DNA from 3 places in the Leclercia sp. W6 genome. Region 1 is predicted to be linked to each of the others. Evidence: predicted binding sites of a transcription regulator. Region 1 holds the regulator's gene; each other region holds the start of a gene.

Region 1 (6,498 bases):
AGCGGGTCAGCAGACGCGCTTCGGTCACGCCGCGAGAACGGGCGGCGTTCACAATGACGATACCAAACACCATCGCGCCCAGGGTATCCATGGTCAGGTAGCCGTTGACAAAGCCGTTAGAGAACGCGGCATTTTTGTAGGCGTCCATTGCATCACTGATCGGGCCAGCAGGCCAGATAACGGCAGCCACGGCCAGGACAATCAGGGCCACGATTTTCAGCGGCGCAAGGAAGTTACCCACGGTATCCAGCAGCTTGCCCGGATAGAGGGAGACCAGAATCACCAGAGCAAAGTAGATGAGGCTATAGATCAACAGCGGCATAGCGCCGTCGCCGGTCAGCGGAGCAATACCCACTTCAAAGGAGACGGTCGCGGTGCGCGGGGTGGCAAACAGCGGGCCGACGGCCAGATAGCAGACGGTTGCCAGCAGAATACCTGCGACTTTCCCGATAGGGGTGCTCAGGCTATCCACGCCGCCGCCAACTTTCGCCAGCGCAACGACGGTCAGCACCGGCAGGCCAACCGCGGTAATTAAAAAGCCAATCGCAGCGGTCCAGACGTGTTCACCCGCCTGTAAGCCAACCATGGGAGGAAAGATGATGTTGCCAGCGCCAACGAACAGCGCAAATGTCATAAAGCCCAGCGCGATGATGTCGCGCGATTTCAATTGATGGGTCATAAAACCTTACTGCCTGTGGATGTGGTGTTGAAAACGTTGAATTTTTCGCTATCCGTTGCGGAACAAAACAGCGGAAAAAATGTGCAACCTCAGCGGGAAATGCTTCCCTACCGGCGTGGAGAAGAATAGTTTTTCGATTTACCACGCAAATACAGTCTGTCCGACGATATCAGGGTGGCAATTTAAACGCTTATAACGTTTAAAGGCAATATGGGATCTCAAAACCAGAACAATATGCCAACTCGAAAGTTAGAAGTGGGATAATAAACCATTTATAAGAAAAACTCATGGCTAATCATGCGAACAAAAAAGCAACAGGCGTATAATATTTATTCGCGCTTCGCTGAACTGCAAAGCAAACAGGCCAGCATTGGCTGGCCTGTGGCAATTTCTGATTACAGTGACGCCGTCAGGCGCTGTTACTGGCAATCAAACGTTCCGGGATCACAAAGCTAAAACGCGTACTTTTCCCCGGCGTACTGACGATATCCAGGCGGCTGTCGTGGTGATTAATGGCGTGTTTCACGATCGCCAGCCCCAGGCCACTGCCCCCCGTCTGCCGGGAGCGCGCCTTATCCACCCGATAAAAACGCTCGGTAAGACGCGGAATATGCTCCGGGCCGATACCGGGACCATCGTCTTCCACGCTGAACTCCGCTCCCGTTGGCGCATGCTGCCAGCGCACGGTGATGTGGGTGCCTGGCGGGGTATGATTCACCGCGTTATAGACCAGATTAGAGATGGCGCTGCGCAGCTCGTCGGTACTGCCGCGTACTTGCAGGTTGTTATCCACCTCAAAGGTGAGCTGATGCTGCTGCTGGCTTAAGGTCTGCGCTTCGCGCTCCAGCATTCGCAGCATCATCGGCACGTCGATGGTTTCATTCAGCGCCAGGGTTGGTGCCGCCTCAATGCGGGAGAGGGTCAGCAGCTGCTTCACCAGCCCTTCCATGCGCTGCGTCTGCTCACGCATGGTGTGCAGCGCTTTTTCCCGCGGCGCGCCTTCCAGCGTCTGCTCCTGCATCATCTCCAGATAGCCCTGCAATACCGTCAGCGGGGTGCGCAGCTCGTGGCTGACGTTGGCGAAGAAATTGCGCCGCGCCCCTTCAAGCTGGTGCATTTGCGTCACATCCCGCGCCACCATCAGCCACTGCTGGTCGCTGTAGGGCATCACGCGGATCTCCAGATGGCGACCGTTGTTCATGACCAGATTGTGCGGGCGGGTAAAATCGCGTTTTTTCAGATACTGGGCGAACTCCGGATAACGCAGGAGGTTGAGGATATTCTGCCCGTTATCATCCGGCCAGCGCAGGCCCAGCAACTGCTGCGCCAGTCCGTTACACCAGAACATCGCCCCCTCTTCGGTGGTCAATACCACCGCATCCGGCAGCGATTCGGCGCCGCTGCGAAAGCGTTTGATCAGGCTGCCCAGCTCGCGTCGGCGTTTTTTATTACGCATCTGCATCTGGTGCAGGCCATACAGGAGGGGTTCCCAGCTGCCGCTTCCTGGCGGCGGGGTCATACTTCTGTCAACCCATAGCCACCATGAGAGGCGGAGCAAATTCCAGAAATGCCAGATGAGCAGTCCGGTGACTGCCGCCAGTAAAAACCAGGGTAAATAACCGATTACGGCCCCGAGGATCAGGGCCGGAATACAGCAGAGTATCAGTTCAAAACAGAGCCTTTTCCATGACAGCCGTTCCAGCACGCGTCACACTCCTGTCATTGTTCAGAAACGGGTTGAGAAACGATAACCCGTGCCGCGGACGGTTTGCACCATGCGATCGTGACCGCTGGTTTCAAGTGCCTTGCGCAAACGGCGGATATGAACATCAACCGTGCGATCTTCAACATAGACGTTAGTGCCCCAGACATTGTTGAGCAACTGCTCGCGGCTATAGACGCGTTCCGGGTGGGTCATGAAAAAGTGCAACAGTTTGAATTCCGTTGGTCCCATATCGAGGGGATTTTCACCGGTCATTACGCGGTGCGAGGTAGGGTCCAGACTCAGCCCCTGCATCTCAATCACCTCTTCCACCGCCATCGGTGAAATACGGCGCATCACGGCTTTAATGCGCGCCACCAGCTCTTTCGGGGAAAACGGTTTGGTAATGTAGTCATCCGCGCCGGTCTCCAGACCGCGAACGCGATCTTCCTCTTCGCCGCGGGCCGTTAACATCATCACCGGAATATCGCGGGTTAACGCTTCACGTTTAATATGTTTGATGAATTGCAGACCAGAGCCACCAGGCAGCATCCAGTCGAGCAGGATCAGATCGGGCCAGGGTTCGTTGAGCTGGTTCACCGCGCTGTCGTAATCTTCGGCCTCTATCGGTTGAAAGCCATTTTGTTCGAGCACGAAACAGACCATTTCGCGAATGGGTGCTTCATCTTCTACGACCAGAATACGTCTCGCCATACTTAGCCCTGTCTTATTAAGGTTACATGTTTGTAATACGGCGTCATTATGCGTCAGATTTATGACAGATTTATGAAAAACGCGCCCGCTCATAAAGGCAAGCCGTTGTTTTATGGCAGCCCCGATTGTAGCGGTTATCTTCCTCCCCCTGAAAGTTTATAATCCCGCTAACCATTTTTTGCCACGGATCTGTTATGCGCATACTTCACACCTCGGACTGGCATCTGGGACAAAATTTTTACAGCAAAAGCCGCGCCGCCGAACATGAAGCATTTCTCAACTGGCTGCTTGAGATGGCGCAATCGCATGACGTGGATGCCATCCTCGTGGCCGGGGATATTTTCGATACCGGCTCGCCGCCCAGCTACGCGCGCGAGCTCTATAACCGTTTCGTAGTCAATCTGCAAAAAACCGGCTGCCATCTGGTGATTGTGGCCGGCAACCATGATTCCGTCGCCACGCTGAATGAGTCCCGCGAGATCCTGGCGTTTCTCAACACCACCGTGGTCGCCAGCGCCGGACATGGGCCGCAAATTCTGACCCGACGCGACGGCACCCCCGGCGCGGTACTCTGCCCGATCCCGTTTTTACGCCCCCGGGACGTGGTGCGAAGCCAGGCAGGCCTCTCCGGGCTTGAGAAACAGCAGCAGCTGTTGCAGGCCATTACCCACTATTATGCCGAGCAATATACCCAGGCCTGCGCGCTTCGCGGCGACAGCGTACTGCCGATTATCGCCACGGGGCATCTCACCACCGTCGGCGCCAGTAAAAGTGACGCGGTACGTGACATCTATATCGGTACGCTGGATGCGTTTCCCGCGCAGCACTTCCCGGCCGCTGACTATATAGCGCTGGGCCATATCCACCGGGCGCAGATGATTGGCGGTTGCGAACATATCCGCTACTGCGGCTCCCCTATTCCCCTCAGCTTTGATGAAACCGGCAAAAGCAAATGCGTCCATCTGGTGAGTTTCGACCAGGGCAAGCTCAGCAGCGTCGAATCGCTTGAGGTGCCCATTACCCAGCCGCTGGCGGTGCTGAAGGGCGATCTGGCGGCGATCACCGCCCAGCTTGAGCAGTGGCGCGGCGTGGAGCAGACGCCTCCCGTCTGGCTGGATATCGAACTCACCACCGAGGAGTACCTGCACGATATGCAGCGTAAGATCCAGCAGCTGACGGACGATCTGCCGGTAGAGGTCCTGCTGGTGCGGCGCAGTCGCGAGCAGCGCGAGAGAAGCCTTGCCAGCAACCTGCGTGAAACCCTCAGCGAGCTGCGGGTTGAGGAGGTTTTTGAGCGCCGACTCGCCCAGGAAACCCTGGATGAGACCCAGCGGGCCCGGCTAAACGAGCTGTTCAGCCACACGATCCACGCCCTCAGCAATGAGGAGGATGAGGCATGAAAATTCTCAGCCTGCGCCTGAAAAACCTTAACTCGCTCAAGGGCGAATGGAAAATCGACTTTACCGCCGAACCCTTCCTCAGCAATGGCCTGTTTGCTATCACCGGCCCAACCGGCGCCGGGAAAACCACCCTGCTGGATGCCATCTGCCTGGCGCTTTACCACGAGACGCCGCGTCTGAATACCGTCTCGCAATCGCAAAACGATCTGATGACCCGCGACACCGCCGAGTGCCTCGCCGAGGTCGAGTTTGAAGTCAAAGGGGTAGCTTATCGTGCATTCTGGAGCCAGAACCGGGCGCGCAACCAGCCGGACGGCAACCTGCAGGTGCCCCGCGTGGAGCTCGCCCAGTGCAAGGACGGTAAGATCCTCGCAGATAAAGTGAAGGACAAGCTGGAGCTGGTTGCCTCTCTGACCGGGCTGGACTATGACCGCTTTACCCGCTCGATGCTCTTATCCCAGGGGCAATTCGCCGCCTTCCTGAACGCCAAACCGAAAGAGCGCGCCGAACTGCTGGAGGAGCTGACCGGCACCGAAATCTACGGCCAGATCTCCGCCATGGTGTTTGAAAAACATAAGGCGGCGCGCAGCGAGCTGGAGAAACGCCAGGCCCAGGCTGCTGGCGTGGTGTTGCTCAGCGAAGAGCAGCTACAGCAGCTTCAGCAAGGTTTGCAGGTACTTACTGACGAAGAAGCGCAACTGCTGGCACAGCAGCAGGAACTCCAGAAAGATTATCAATGGCTTACCCGCCACGATGAGCTGGTGCAGGAGCAACAGCGGTCGAAGGCCGCGCAGCAGCAGGCGCAGCAGGCCCTGACGGACGCCACGCCCGAGCTGGAAAAACTGCATCTGGCCCAGCCTGCGGCCCTGCTGCGCCCGCACTGGGAGCGGCAGCAGGAGCAGCTTGCCCAGCTTTCGCAGACGGAACAGCAGATGCTGGATGTGAATACTCGCTTACAGTCCAGGACGGCGCTGCGTTCAGGTATTCGTAACGGGGCGCTACGCACGCACGACAGGCTGCAAACCGAGCTGACTGCACTCACCCAGTGGCTTACCGACCACGACCGCTTCCGCCAGTGGGGCCAGGAAATTGCAGGCTGGCGCGCCCACTTCACCCAGCTTAATCGCGATAAAACCCAGATCGCGACGCTGACTGGCCGTATCACGGCGTTACGCCAGAAGCTGGCGGGATTACCGGAGAGCGCCCTGACGCTTACCGCGGAACAGACCGCCACCGAGATGGCACAGCAGACACAGTCCCGCACGGCACGTCAGCGCCTGACCACCCTGCATGCCCGCTATCAACCCCTGCAACAGCGATTGCGGCAGAATAGCGAAAGCGTGCAAAAGGCCCAGGCCGAGCTGGCAAAACTGAACGAAACCCTGACATTGCGCCGCCAGCAGTACAAAGAGAAAAACCAGCACTATCTCGATCTCAAAACCTTATGTGAGCAGGAAGAGAAGATTAAGAAGCTGGAGAGCTACCGGGCGGAACTGGAGGCCGGAAAGCCCTGCCTGCTCTGCGGCTCTACCGAACATCCGGCCATTGCCCAGTATCAGGCCCTGGCGCTCACCGGAAACCAGCGCCGCCGGGATGCGATGGAAAAGGAGGTCGCCGCACTCAAAGAGGAAGGCCTGCTGGTTCTGGGGCAAGTGAATGCGCTAAACAGCCAGCTTCAGCGCGAAACAAGCGAAGCGCAGACGCTCTATCAGGATGAGCAAGCGCTCACTAAAGAGTGGAATGCGGTGTGTGCAACCCTCTCTGTGCAGTTGAACATTCAGGACGATATCGCCCCGTGGCTGGCTAAACAGGAGCAGTACGAACAGCAGCTTTACCAGCTGAGCCAGCGCCTGACCCTGCAAAGCCAGCTGAGCGAAGAGGAAGCCCAGCTCCAGCTTTATCAGCAGCAGCTTCTGGCGACGCGCACGGCTATGGCGCAAACGCTTCATGCCCTGTCGCTGGCGGCGCCGGAGGACGGTGCCGAGTCGGCCTGGCTTGCGGAA
Region 2 (6,498 bases), 1.0 Mb from region 1:
AGGCTTTCAGGGTGATGGCAGAAATCATCTTCCACTTTGGCGTACCCAGTGCGTAGGCCGCTTCACGCAGGCTGTCCGGCACCAGTTTCAGCATGTTCTCGGTGGTACGAATAACGATAGGCACCTGCAACAGCGCCAGCGCAATCACACCCGCCCAGCCGGAGAAGTGTTCCATCTGCGCCACCACGATGGTGTAGACGAACAGGCCGACCACAATCGATGGGGCAGAGAGCAGGATGTCGTTGATGAAGCGAATCACTTCTGCAATCCAGGATTTACGGCCATACTCCGCCAGGTAAATGCCCGCCATGATGCCAAGTGGCGTGCCGAAGACGGTCGCCCAGAGGATCAGCAGGCCGCTGCCCGCCAGGGCGTTTGCCAGACCACCACCTGCCGTATTTGGCGGCGGTGTCATTTCGGTAAACAACGCCCACGACATGCCGTCGATGCCGCGCGCCACCGTGGAGAACAGGATCCAGATCAGCCAGAACAGACCAAACGCCATGGTCGCCATGGAGAGCGTCAGGGCGAGGCGGTTTTTCATGCGGCGCTTCGCCTGCATTTTGCGGCGGGATTCCGCCAGCTCCGCGGTATTTTGCATTTCGAGCGTAGCCATTAGCGTGCCCCCTCATTTTTCGCCAGGCGCATGATCATCAGTTTGGAGATCGCCAGAACAATGAAGGTGATAACAAACAGAATTAAGCCCAGTTCCATCAGCGCGGCTACGTGCAGGCCCGACTCCGCTTCAGCGAATTCGTTCGCCAGCGCCGAGGTGATGCTGTTGCCCGGCATATAGAGCGAGGCGCTGTCGAGCTGGTAGGTATTACCGATGATAAAGGTCACTGCCATGGTTTCACCCAGCGCACGACCCAGACCCAGCATAATGCCGCCGATTACCCCATTTTTGGTGAACGGCAGGACGATACGCCAGATAACTTCCCAGGTGGTGCAGCCGATACCGTAGGCCGACTCTTTCATCATCACCGGGGTCTGTTCGAAGACATCGCGCATGACAGCCGCAATGTACGGAATAATCATGATGGCGAGGATCACGCCAGCCGCCAGGATGCCGATACCGAAAGCCGGACCGGAGAATAGCGCGCCCACAAACGGGATGGCGGAAAGGACGTTACCTACCGGCTCCTGAAAGTAGGTCGCGAACAGCGGAGCGAAGATAAACAGACCCCACATGCCGTAAACGATACTTGGAATGGCCGCCAGCAGTTCAATGGCAATACCCAGCGGGCGTTTCAGCCAGTTTGGCGCCAGTTCGGTCAGGAACAGGGCGATACCGAAGCTCACCGGCACCGCAATCAGCAGCGCGATAAACGAGGTCACCAGCGTGCCGTAGATAGGCACCAGCGCACCGTAGATATCGTTCGGTGCATCCCACTCTTTGGTCCACAGGAAGGAGAAACCAAATTTCTGGATGCTCGGCCAGGAGGAGAAAATCAGGGACACGATAATGCCGCCCAGCAGCAATAGCACAATCAGCGCAGCCAGTTTTACCAGCGCGCTGAAAATCATGTCACCTTTTTTACCCGGAGGGTTAAATGCAGGCTTGGTTGCAGCCATAAATTACTCTTCTGTTTGAGACGTCTTACGAATATGCCCGGTGACGCTTACGCTTGCCGGGCCTACAGTCGGAACCGTAGGGCGGGTTAGCGCCAGCGCTACCCGCCATCTTCGTCAAAAATATCCTGTTAGTACAGCGCTTTACCGCTGCTGTCTTTCACGTTGGTTTTCCATGCAGCACGAATCTGCTCAACCACGCTGTCCGGCAGGCTGGCGTAATCCAGGTCGTTAGCCTGTTTGCCGCCATTTTTGTATGCCCAGTCGAAGAACTTCAGCACTTCAGCACCCTGCTCTGGCTTCTTCTGATCCTTGTGGACCAGGATGAAGGTGGTAGAGGTGATTGGCCATGCATTTTCGCCTTTCTGGTTGGTCAGATCCTGAGCGAAAGATTTGCTCCAGTCAGCGCCTTTGGCTGCGTTAGCAAAGTTCTCTTCGGTCGGGCTGACCGGTTTGCCGTCGGCAGAAACCAGTTTGGTGTACGCCAGGTTGTTCTGCTTGGCGTAAGCGTATTCTACGTAGCCGATGGAGCCAGGCAGACGCTGTACGAACGCGGCGATACCGTCGTTACCTTTACCGCCCAGACCGGTCGGCCAGTTAACGGTAGAGCCGGAACCGACTTTGGATTTCCACTCTTCGTTCACTTTCGCCAGGTAGCTGGTGAAGACGAAGGAGGTACCGGAACCGTCAGCACGACGAACCACAGCGATGTTCTGCGAAGGCAGCTTAACGCCCGGGTTCAGTTTGGTGATGGCTTCGTCATCCCATTTTTTGATTTTGCCGAGGTAGATATCACCCAGGGTTTTGCCATCCAGCACCAGTTCGCCGGACTTCAGGCCAGGGATATTCACCGCCAGCACAACACCACCGATAACGGTCGGGAACTGGAACAGGCCTTCCTGATTCAGTTTCTCATCCGACAGCGGAGCATCAGATGCGCCGAAATCAACGGTATTTGCGGTAATTTGTTTAACGCCACCGGAGGAGCCGATACCCTGGTAGTTCACCTTGTTACCAGTCTCTTTCTGGTAGGTATCAGCCCATTTGGCATACACCGGCGCAGGGAAGGTTGCACCAGCGCCAGTCAGGCTTGCCTCTGCAAAAACAGAGAACGCGCTCATCGATAAGGTCGCGGCGACAACAGTTGCGACAGTGGTACGCATAACTTTCATAATGTCTCCTGCAAGATTTTCGTAAATCGTTGTTTAGTGGCTACGATGAGCAAAATAGGACAAAGAGGTGACAGATAAATGTACGAATTATGACAGTTTTATGACAAAGAAAATCGCGCAGAAAAACCAGCAAAATAATCTATTATTATCAGGTATTTATATTGAAATATGACAGATTGATTTCAGGTAAATTTTCTTTCTGTGACACTGAAAAAAATAGCCGAAGATGACAGTTTGTCATAGAACGCAAGGTAAAAAAGCAGGCGAAAAAACGCGCAGAAAGGATAAAAAAAGCTCCACCCGAAGGTGGAGCCTGAGAGGATTACTCTACGGTAACGGACTTCGCCAGGTTACGCGGCTGGTCGACGTCAGTGCCTTTGATCAGCGCAACGTGGTAAGCCAGCAGCTGCAGCGGAACGGTATAGAAGATCGGGGCAATCACCTCTTCCACATGCGGCATCTCGATGATGTGCATGTTGTCGCTGCTGGTAAAGCCGGCATCCTGATCCGCGAAGACATAGAGCACGCCGCCACGGGCGCGGACTTCTTCGATGTTGGACTTCAGTTTTTCCAACAGTTCGTTGTTCGGTGCCACCACGATAACCGGCATATCCGCGTCGATCAGCGCCAGTGGACCGTGTTTCAGCTCACCTGCCGCGTAGGCTTCAGCGTGGATATAGGAGATCTCTTTGAGCTTCAGCGCGCCTTCCAGAGCAATCGGATACTGATCGCCACGACCCAGGAACAGGGAATGATGCTTGTCGGAGAAATCTTCCGCCAGCGCTTCAATGCGCTTGTCCTGGGAGAGCATCTGCTCAATACGGCTCGGCAGCGCCTGCAGACCGTGCACGATATCGTGCTCAATCGCCGCATCCTGACCTTTCAGACGGGCCAGTTTCGCCACCAGCATCAGCAGAACTGTCAGCTGGGTGGTGAACGCTTTGGTAGAGGCTACGCCGATTTCGGTACCGGCTTTGGTCATCAGCGCCAGATCGGATTCACGCACCAGCGAGGAGCCCGGTACGTTACAGATCGCCAGCGAGCCCAGATAGCCCAGCTCTTTGGAGAGACGCAGCGCCGCCAGGGTATCAGCGGTTTCACCGGACTGGGACAGGGTGATCATCAGGCTGTTACGACGCACGGCGGATTTGCGATAGCGGAACTCGGAGGCGATCTCCACATCGCACGGCACGCCTGCCAGCGCTTCAAACCAGTAGCGGGAAACCATACCGGAGTTGTAGGAGGTGCCGCAGGCCACGATCTGAATGTGCTCAACTTTTGCCAGCATTTCGTTGGCGTTAGCACCCAGCTCGCTCAAATCCACTTCGCCGTGGCTGATACGCCCGGTCAGGGTGTTTTTGATGGCATTCGGCTGCTCGTAGATCTCTTTCTGCATGTAGTGACGGTAAGCGCCTTTATCACCCGCGTCGTACTGCAGGTTGGATTCGATATCCTGACGTTTTACCGGCTCGCCAGATTTATCAAAGATTTTGACGTCACGGCGGGTCACTTCTGCAATATCGCCCTCTTCCATGAAGATAAAGCGACGGGTCACCGGCAGCAGCGCGAGCTGATCGGAGGCGATAAAGTTCTCACCCATCCCCAGACCAATCACCATCGGGCTGCCAGAGCGGGCTGCCAGCAGGGTAGACGGGTCGCGGCTGTCCATGATCACGGTGCCGTAGGCGCCGCGCAGCTGTGGGATCGCACGCAGTACGGCCTCACGCAGCGTACCGCCCTGCTTCAGCTCCCAGTGAACCAGGTGGGCAATCACTTCGGTATCGGTTTCAGAGACGAAGGTGTAACCACGCGCGATAAGTTCTTCACGCAGCGGTTCATGGTTTTCGATGATGCCGTTATGCACCACCACAATGTGTTCAGAGACGTGCGGGTGCGCGTTGCCTTCCGAAGGTTCACCGTGGGTCGCCCAACGGGTATGGGCAATACCTGTGCCACCGTGCAGCGGGTTCTCTTCCGCGGCCTGTGACAGCATGTTTACTTTACCGAGGCGACGCAGACGGGTCATATTCCCTTCAGCATCAACCACTGCCAGACCGGCAGAGTCATAACCACGGTATTCCAGACGACGTAAACCTTCGAGAAGGATTTCAGCAATATCACGCTGCGCGACTGCGCCAACAATTCCACACATAGTTTTAGATTCCGAATAGAGGCTTTCGCCTGCGTTGTCGCTGACCTGTTATGCCCTTTCCGGGCGCCCCGAGCCTTGTAGAGAATGGGGTTATATTTATGGGTACTGCTGATGGGCGGGGGATTATGTTATCCCCTCATCCCGAATCCTCTCCCGGAGGGGGAGAGGAAATAATCCGCTTACTTCTTTTTCACCGGGCGTTTCCAGCCCTGCTTATGCACCTGCGGCACACGGCTTAACACCAGCTCGTTCTCCGCCACATTGCGGGTAACGGTCGTGCCCGCCGCAATGGTTACGCCTTTACCAATCGTCACGGGTGCCACCAGCTGCGAATCCGATCCCACAAACACGTCGTCACCAATAATGGTTTTAAACTTGTTCGCGCCATCGTAGTTACAGGTGATAGTCCCGGCGCCGATATTCACGTTATCGCCAATCTCTGCGTCGCCCAGATAGGTCAGATGGCCAGCTTTCGAGCCTTTGCCCAGACGCGCTTTTTTCATTTCGACGAAGTTGCCGACGTGTGCGCCTTCCAGCAGCTCAGCGCCCGGACGCAAACGGGCGAACGGCCCGATAGTGCAGGCGGCGGAGAGATGAGCATCTTCAACCACGCTATAAGGGCTGATTTCGCAGTCGTCACCAATGACGCTGTTTTTGATCACACAACCGGTGCCAATTTTGACGCGGTTACCCAGCGTTACGTTGCCTTCCAGAATAACGTTAGTATCGATTTCGACGTCGCGCCCGTGGCTCAGCACCCCACGCAGATCGAAACGCGCCGGATCGCGCAGCATCACGCCCGCCAGCAGCAGCTTTTCAGCCTGCTCGGACTGATATACGCGCTCCAGACGGGACAGCTGAAGACGGTTGTTCACCCCTTCCACTTCGCTTAAGCGATCCGGATGAACGGCAGCGATCTCGCGGCCTTCCTGATACGCCATCGCGATGATATCGGTGATGTAGAATTCGCCCTGGGCGTTATTGTTGTTCAGCTGTGACAGCCAGCGCTTCATGTCCGCGCCGTTGGCGATCAGAATGCCGGTGTTAATTTCCTGAATTTCACGCTGTGCCTCGGTGGCATCTTTGTGCTCAACGATGCCCGTCACCTTGCCGTTATCACGGGTGATACGGCCATAACCGGTTGGATCATCCAGCTTAACGGTCAGCAGACCGATCCCGCCCTGCGGTTTTGCAGCACGCAGACGGGTCAGCGTCTCAACGGAGATCAACGGCACATCTCCGTAGAGCATCAGGATGTCTTCGTCGTCAGAGAAGAACGGGGAGGCCTGCTGCATGGCGTGGCCGGTGCCCAACTGTTCTGCCTGCAGAACCCAGTTGAGTTTGTCATCACGCAGCGTCTGCTTCAGCAGATCGCCGCCGTGACCGTAGACCAGATGCACCTGGCTGGCGCCAAGATCGTTAGCGGCATCAATGACATGCTGCACCATCGCTTTCCCTGCAAGGGTGTGCAGCACTTTAGGAAGATCGGAATACATGCGGGTGCCTTTGCCTGCGGCAAGGATGACCACGCTCATTGCAGTGTTCAACATACACGTCCTGACTGTAATTTGAGTGAAAAGTAAAACCCTTTGGCGTTGAAAA
Region 3 (6,498 bases), 2.0 Mb from region 1:
TTCAAAGAGCTGAACGCGGTTGACGTTCTGTAATTTAAGCTGCTGACACCATCAAAAGCCCGCGTTAATCGCGGGCTTTTTTTATGTCTTTTCAACTGGCTATAGCGGCTGTTTTATGTGATCTGCTTGGCATATTGTGGGCTTTTTGTTTACCCTTTACACACTTGCTCCTCTCCGCATGGGGCGGATTTGTGTTTTATGTGCATAAGGAAAGATAAATGGAAGATCTCGGTGTTGTAGATAGCATCAATAACGCGGGCTCCTGGCTGGTGCGTAATCAGGCGTTGCTGTTGAGTTACGCGGTAAACATTGTGGCGGCCATCGCCATTATCATCATCGGTATGATTGTTGCGCGCATCATTTCTAATGCGGTCAACCGCGTGATGCGGGCGCGCCATATTGATGCCACGGTAGCAGACTTTCTCTCTGCGCTGGTGCGCTACGGCATCATCGCTTTTACCCTGATCGCGGCGCTTGGGCGTGTAGGGGTACAGACCGCGTCGGTAATCGCCGTACTCGGTGCCGCCGGTCTGGCTATTGGCCTGGCATTACAGGGCTCGCTGTCGAACCTGGCCGCCGGGGTGCTGCTGGTCACCTTCCGTCCGTTCCGCTCGGGCGAATATGTGGATCTGGGCGGCGTGGCCGGAACCGTGCTGCAGGTGCAGATCTTCTCGACCACCTTACGCACCGTTGACGGGCGTATCGTGGTGATCCCGAACGGTAAGATTATCGCCAATAACATCATCAACTTCTCACGTGAACCTGAGCGTCGTAATGAGTTCATTATTGGCGTAGCGTACGACTCGGATATCGACAAAGTGAAGCAGTTGCTCACCAATATTATCGAGTCTGATGAACGCATTCTGAAGGATCGCGACATGACCGTGCGTCTGAACGAACTGGGCGCTTCATCGATCAACTTTGTGGTGCGCGTCTGGAGCAAAAGTAGCGATCTGCAAAGCGTTTACTGGGATGTACTGGAGCGCATCAAGCGCGACTTTGATGCCAACGGCATCAGCTTCCCGTATCCGCAGATGGACGTGAACTTCAAACGGGTGAAAGAACCAGCGGAATAAGGTTTTTACCTTAACCCGGTGCGCACAATGCGTACCGGGTTTTATTAGCTTCCCTTATTGCCAATTAATATTATCCATTTCCTCTTATTATTCTCCCGCAGTATAGTCAGCCCCTAAGACACATTTTTGAGATTGGTTTCCATGTTATCTTTTTACATTCAGGGGCTTATGATTGGCGCGGCGATGATCCTGCCTCTCGGTCCGCAAAATGCCTTCGTCATGAATCAGGGCATTCGACGTCAATATCACATCATGATCGCGCTGCTCTGCGCACTAAGCGATATGCTGCTGATTTGTGCCGGGATTTTTGGCGGTAGCGCGCTGTTGATGCAGTCTCCCTGGCTGCTGGCACTGGTCACCTGGGGCGGCGTCGCCTTTCTGCTCTGGTATGGCTTTGGCGCCCTGAAAACGGCGCTGGGCAGCAATATTGAGCTGGCCAGCGCTGAAGTCATGAAGCAGGGGCGCTGGAAAATTATCGTCACCATGCTGGCGGTGACCTGGCTTAATCCGCACGTTTATCTCGATACGTTTGTGGTGCTGGGCAGCCTGGGAGGGCAGCTGGATGCTGAGCCGAGACGCTGGTTCGCGCTGGGTACCGTGAGCGCCTCCTTCCTCTGGTTCTTTGGTCTGGCGCTGCTCGCTGCATGGCTGGCACCCCGCCTGCGCACCGCCAAAGCCCAGCGCATTATTAACGGCCTGGTCGGCGTGGTGATGTGGTTTATTGCTTTCCAGCTGGCGAAAGAGGGGATTCATCACATTCGTGAACTATTCAACTAAGCGTTGTCTTATGGACATTCGGCCAGCAGTCGCTAAGCTTGCTGGCATGCGCCCTGTTACCTGGGCACTCTTCGCAACATGGAGGAATTAAAGTGAAGTTGAATGTAATTGCCCTGGCGGCATTAATGGGTTTTGGCGCAGTATCCGCTCAGGCCAGTGAACTGCCTGACAGCCCGCATATTGTCACTTCCGGAACCGCAAGCGTGGATGCAGTACCGGATATCGCTACCCTTGCCATTGAAGTCAACGTGGCGGCCAAAGATGCGGCCACCGCCAAGAAACAGGCAGACGATCGCGTTGCGCAATATCTCTCATTCCTTGAGCAGAATGGCATAGCGAAGAAAGATATCAATTCCGCTAACCTGCGCACCCAGCCAGATTACGACTATCAGAATGGCAAAAGCATCCTGAAAGGTTATCGCGCGGTACGTACCGTCGAAGTGACCTTACGTCAGCTGGATAAACTTAACTCTCTGCTCGATGGCGCGCTGAAAGCGGGTCTGAATGAGATCCGTTCGGTGTCCCTGGGCGTTGCGCAACCAGAGAAGTATAAAGACGAAGCGCGTAAAGCGGCGATTGATGACGCCCTGCATCAGGCGCAGCAGCTGGCTTCTGGCTTTAACAGCAAACTGGGGCCGGTATACAGCGTGCGTTACCACGTCTCTAACTACCAACCGAGCCCGATGGTGCGCATGATGAAAGCGGAAGCGGCGCCGGTCTCCGCGCAGGATACTTACGAGCAGCCAACGATTCAGTTCGACGATCAGGTTGATGTGGTGTTCCAGCTGGAGCCTGCACAGGGTCAGCAGCAGAGCCAGCAGACTCCACAGGTGCAGCAGCAAGTGCAGCAGCCTGATACTGCGACAAAAGCACCGTAATGGTTGTTTAGCAGTAATAAAAAGCCGGGTGAGCGTTAACGCGACCCGGCTTTTTTATTAGTCCTGGCGCAGGACCTTATGGCCGTGGGCCAGCAGCGCATCGGTAACGTTGCGCATCATCCGGCTTTCCGGCGCGAAGCGGTGCCAGTAGAGCATGCGGCGCTGGTGCAGGCCTGGCGTCAGGTCGATCAGTTCGCCGCTCTGTAGCTCTTTCTCGATCTGCAGATGCGGGATCATGCAGCAGGTTGTGCCCTGACGCGCCAGCTGCACGAAGGCCTCTGATGAGTTAACGATATGGCAGGGTACGCTGCCGGGCGGCAGGTCGAAGTTCTGCTGTAAAAACGCCTGATGCATATCATCGAGATGGTCAAACGCCACGGCGGGCGCTTTCAGCAGCGCCGCGCGGGTGACGCCATTCGGGAAGTAACGTTCAGCAAAGGCTTTGGAGGCGACGAAGAGATAATCCAGCGCCCCCAGCTGATCCACCAGGCAGCTTGGCAGCGCCTGAGGCTGGATACTGACCGCGCCCACCACTTCACCGCGACGCAGACGCTCCTGGGTGCGGGTTTCGTCTTCCACCTGCAAATTCAGCCGGATAGGCGAATCGGCCAGCACCGGGGCCAGTGCGGGCAGCAGCCAGGTTGCCAGACTATCGGCGTTGACCGCCAGGGAGAGGAGCAGCGGCGTGGAGCCGGTCTGTTCGTCACCCAGCCACTCATCTTCCAGCAGCTCAACCTGACGCAGCAGCGCCAGCAGTTTTTGCCCCTGTTCGGTGGGACGCGGCGGAACGGTACGAACCAGCAGCGGCTGCCCGAACATATTCTCAAGCTGTTTGATCCGTTGCGAAACGGCGGACTGGGTAATGCACAGCTTCTGTGCTGCGCGTTCGAATCCGCGTTCACGAATAACGGCATCAAGGGCCTGTAATGTTCTGTAGTCCGGACGTTTCATTGCTCTGGCTGACTCCCAAATGATTCAATACTTCGCACTATGACATAAATTTATGTTTGATACAGACGAAATTGGTGACCTTGCAGATCACATGGCGCAGGTGAATGCTCTATAATGCGCGTCACGCAAAATCACCACGGGCAAGAGATCATGACGCAGGATGAACTGAAAAAAGCAGTAGGATGGGCCGCTCTCCAGTATGTACAGCCGGGTACCATTGTCGGCGTGGGTACAGGGTCTACGGCAGCACACTTTATTGATGCACTGGGCACGATGAAAGGGCAGATCGAGGGCGCAGTTTCCAGCTCCGATGCATCCACGGAAAAGCTGAAAAGCCTGGGCATTACCGTTTTCGATCTGAATGAAGTCGACCGCCTGGGTATCTACGTTGATGGCGCGGATGAAATTAACGGTCATATGCAGATGATCAAAGGCGGCGGCGCGGCGCTGACGCGCGAAAAAATCATCGCCTCTGTTGCGGACAAGTTCATCTGTATCGCCGATGCTTCGAAGCAGGTGGATATCCTTGGCAAATTCCCGCTGCCGGTTGAAGTGATCCCGATGGCGCGCAGCGCGGTTGCCCGTGAGCTGGTCAAGCTGGGCGGACGCCCGGAATACCGTCAGGGCGTGGTGACGGACAACGGTAACGTGATTCTGGATGTTCACGGTCTGGAGATCCTCGACGCCGTGGCGCTGGAAAACGTTATCAATGGCCTGCCAGGCGTAGTAACTGTAGGGTTATTCGCCAACCGTGGCGCGGATGTCGCGCTGATTGGCACCGCCGAAGGCGTGAAAACCATCATGAAATGATCTGACGGGGGGAGCTTCCCCCCGCTAATTATTTTTGCAAAAGCGATATTTGGTGACTTGTGTCACATTTATAACCCTCCCCTGACGATCCTGCCGCTTTCCTCCTGCTCCACAGAATAATTCACTGCCAATTGCGGCTGTATGACATTTCTTCAGAGTGCCGACGCAAACGTTCATATTGCTGCAATAGTTTTTTTTGATATGTTGGCGGGAGTGGATTTCAATCCAGCACAACAACAGTTCAGACAATCAGACAGGGTCGGGGAAATGGCAAAGGTATCACTGGAGAAAGACAAGATTAAATTTCTGCTGGTCGAAGGGGTGCATCAGAAAGCACTGGATAGCCTTCGTGCGGCGGGTTACACCAACATCGAATTTCACAAAGGTGCACTGGATACCGAACAGCTGAAAGAGTCGATCCGTGATGCCCACTTCATCGGCCTGCGATCCCGTACCCACCTGACAGAAGAGGTTATTGCCGCGGCAGAAAAACTGGTGGCGATTGGCTGCTTCTGCATCGGCACCAACCAGGTCGATCTCAATGCTGCCGCGAAGCGCGGTATTCCGGTATTCAACGCGCCATTCTCCAACACCCGTTCCGTGGCGGAGCTGGTTATCGGCGAACTCCTGCTGCTGCTGCGCGGCATTCCTGAAGCCAACGCCAAAGCGCACCGCGGGATCTGGAATAAGCTGGCCTCCGGCTCTTTCGAAGCGCGCGGTAAAAAGCTGGGGATTATCGGTTACGGCCACATCGGCACGCAGCTGGGCATTCTCGCCGAATCGCTCGGGATGCACGTCTTCTTCTACGACATTGAAAGCAAACTGCCGCTGGGTAACGCCACCCAGGTTCAGCATCTCTCCGATCTGCTCAACATGAGCGACGTGGTGAGCCTGCACGTGCCGGAAAACGCCTCCACCAAAAACATGATGGGTGCGGAAGAGCTGGCGCTGATGAAGCCGGGCTCGCTGCTGATCAACGCCGCGCGCGGTACGGTGGTGGATATTCCTGCCCTGTGTGACGCCCTGAAAAGCAAACATCTGGCGGGGGCGGCCATTGACGTCTTCCCGACCGAGCCGGCGACCAACAGCGATCCATTCAGCTCGCCGCTGTGCGAGTTTGATAACGTGATCCTGACTCCGCACATTGGCGGCTCCACGCAGGAAGCGCAGGAAAATATCGGTCTTGAAGTGGCCGGTAAGCTGAGCAAATACTCCGACAACGGTTCCACCCTCTCTGCGGTCAACTTCCCGGAAGTCTCTCTGCCGCTGCACGGCGGACGCCGTCTGCTGCACATCCACGAAAACCGTCCGGGCGTGCTGACGGCCATTAACCAGATCTTCGCCGAGCAGGGGGTCAACATTGCCGCACAGTATCTGCAAACTAACGCGCAGATGGGTTATGTGGTTATCGATATCGAAGCGGATGAAGACGTTGCAGAGAAAGCGCTGCAGGGGATGAAAGCCATTCCGGGCACGATTCGCGCGCGTCTGCTTTACTGATTTAGTGCGGTCTGCTGCCCGGCGGCGCTTTGCTTGCCGGGCCTACGGATTGTGTAGGCCGGGTAAGGCGACGCCGCCACCCGGCTTTTTTCACCACTGCCAAATCCTGGACGGCGTCACCACCGCAGGCAGCGGGATGTCCCACTTCTCCACCGGTAACGTTTCCACGCCCTGACAATCATGCGCATAGCCTACGGGATGTAAACCGTACTGCTGCCAGTTTTGCAGAGTGCGATCGTAAAAACCCCCGCCCATGCCTAAGCGCTGGCCGCTCTCATCAAACGCCACCAGCGGCGTCACCAGCACGTCCAGCTGATCCAGCGGCAATACGTCGCGCACGTCCAGTTTCGGCTCGGTGATTTTCAGACGATTCACCACCAGTTCGCTGTGAGGATGGTAGTGCAGAAACAGGAGGTTACCTGGGCTAAAAGGGTGGAGTACCGGCAGATAGACCTTTTTCCCGGTTCGCCAGAGTTCATCAATCAGCGGCTGGGTATCCAGTTCGC

What was found. Region 1 encodes PhoB, which activates phosphate uptake and scavenging genes when phosphate is short. Its sites were predicted from a motif close to CTGTCATAAAACTGNCNNAT; they were not measured.
Region 2: a site for PhoB is predicted at 2,832-2,851, ahead of pstS (phosphate ABC transporter substrate-binding protein PstS). Genes of this name have one in related genera too.
Region 3: a site for PhoB is predicted at 4,550-4,569, ahead of serA (phosphoglycerate dehydrogenase). Genes of this name have one in related genera too.

Annotation. Positions count from the first base shown of each region.
Region 1 covers NZ_CP031104.1:2,625,984-2,632,481, forward strand. Annotated here, with positions in the region: gene brnQ (branched-chain amino acid transporter carrier protein BrnQ) at 1-679, opposite strand, end outside; gene phoR (phosphate regulon sensor histidine kinase PhoR) at 1,089-2,384, opposite strand; gene phoB (phosphate response regulator transcription factor PhoB) at 2,406-3,095, opposite strand; gene sbcD (exonuclease subunit SbcD) at 3,290-4,495, shown strand; gene sbcC (exonuclease subunit SbcC) at 4,492-6,498, shown strand, end outside.
Region 2 covers NZ_CP031104.1:3,670,300-3,676,797, forward strand. Annotated here, with positions in the region: gene pstA (phosphate ABC transporter permease PstA) at 1-616, opposite strand, end outside; gene pstC (phosphate ABC transporter permease PstC) at 616-1,575, opposite strand; gene pstS (phosphate ABC transporter substrate-binding protein PstS) at 1,704-2,744, opposite strand; gene glmS (glutamine--fructose-6-phosphate transaminase (isomerizing)) at 3,067-4,896, opposite strand; gene glmU (bifunctional UDP-N-acetylglucosamine diphosphorylase/glucosamine-1-phosphate N-acetyltransferase GlmU) at 5,076-6,446, opposite strand.
Region 3 covers NZ_CP031104.1:4,592,759-4,599,256, forward strand. Annotated here, with positions in the region: gene fbaA (class II fructose-bisphosphate aldolase) at 1-33, shown strand, start outside; gene DVA43_RS22635 (small-conductance mechanosensitive channel MscS) at 219-1,076, shown strand; gene argO (arginine exporter ArgO) at 1,218-1,853, shown strand; gene DVA43_RS22645 (oxidative stress defense protein) at 1,946-2,731, shown strand; gene argP (DNA-binding transcriptional regulator ArgP) at 2,789-3,682, opposite strand; gene rpiA (ribose-5-phosphate isomerase RpiA) at 3,833-4,492, shown strand; gene serA (phosphoglycerate dehydrogenase) at 4,760-5,992, shown strand; gene DVA43_RS22675 (5-formyltetrahydrofolate cyclo-ligase) at 6,083-6,498, opposite strand, start outside.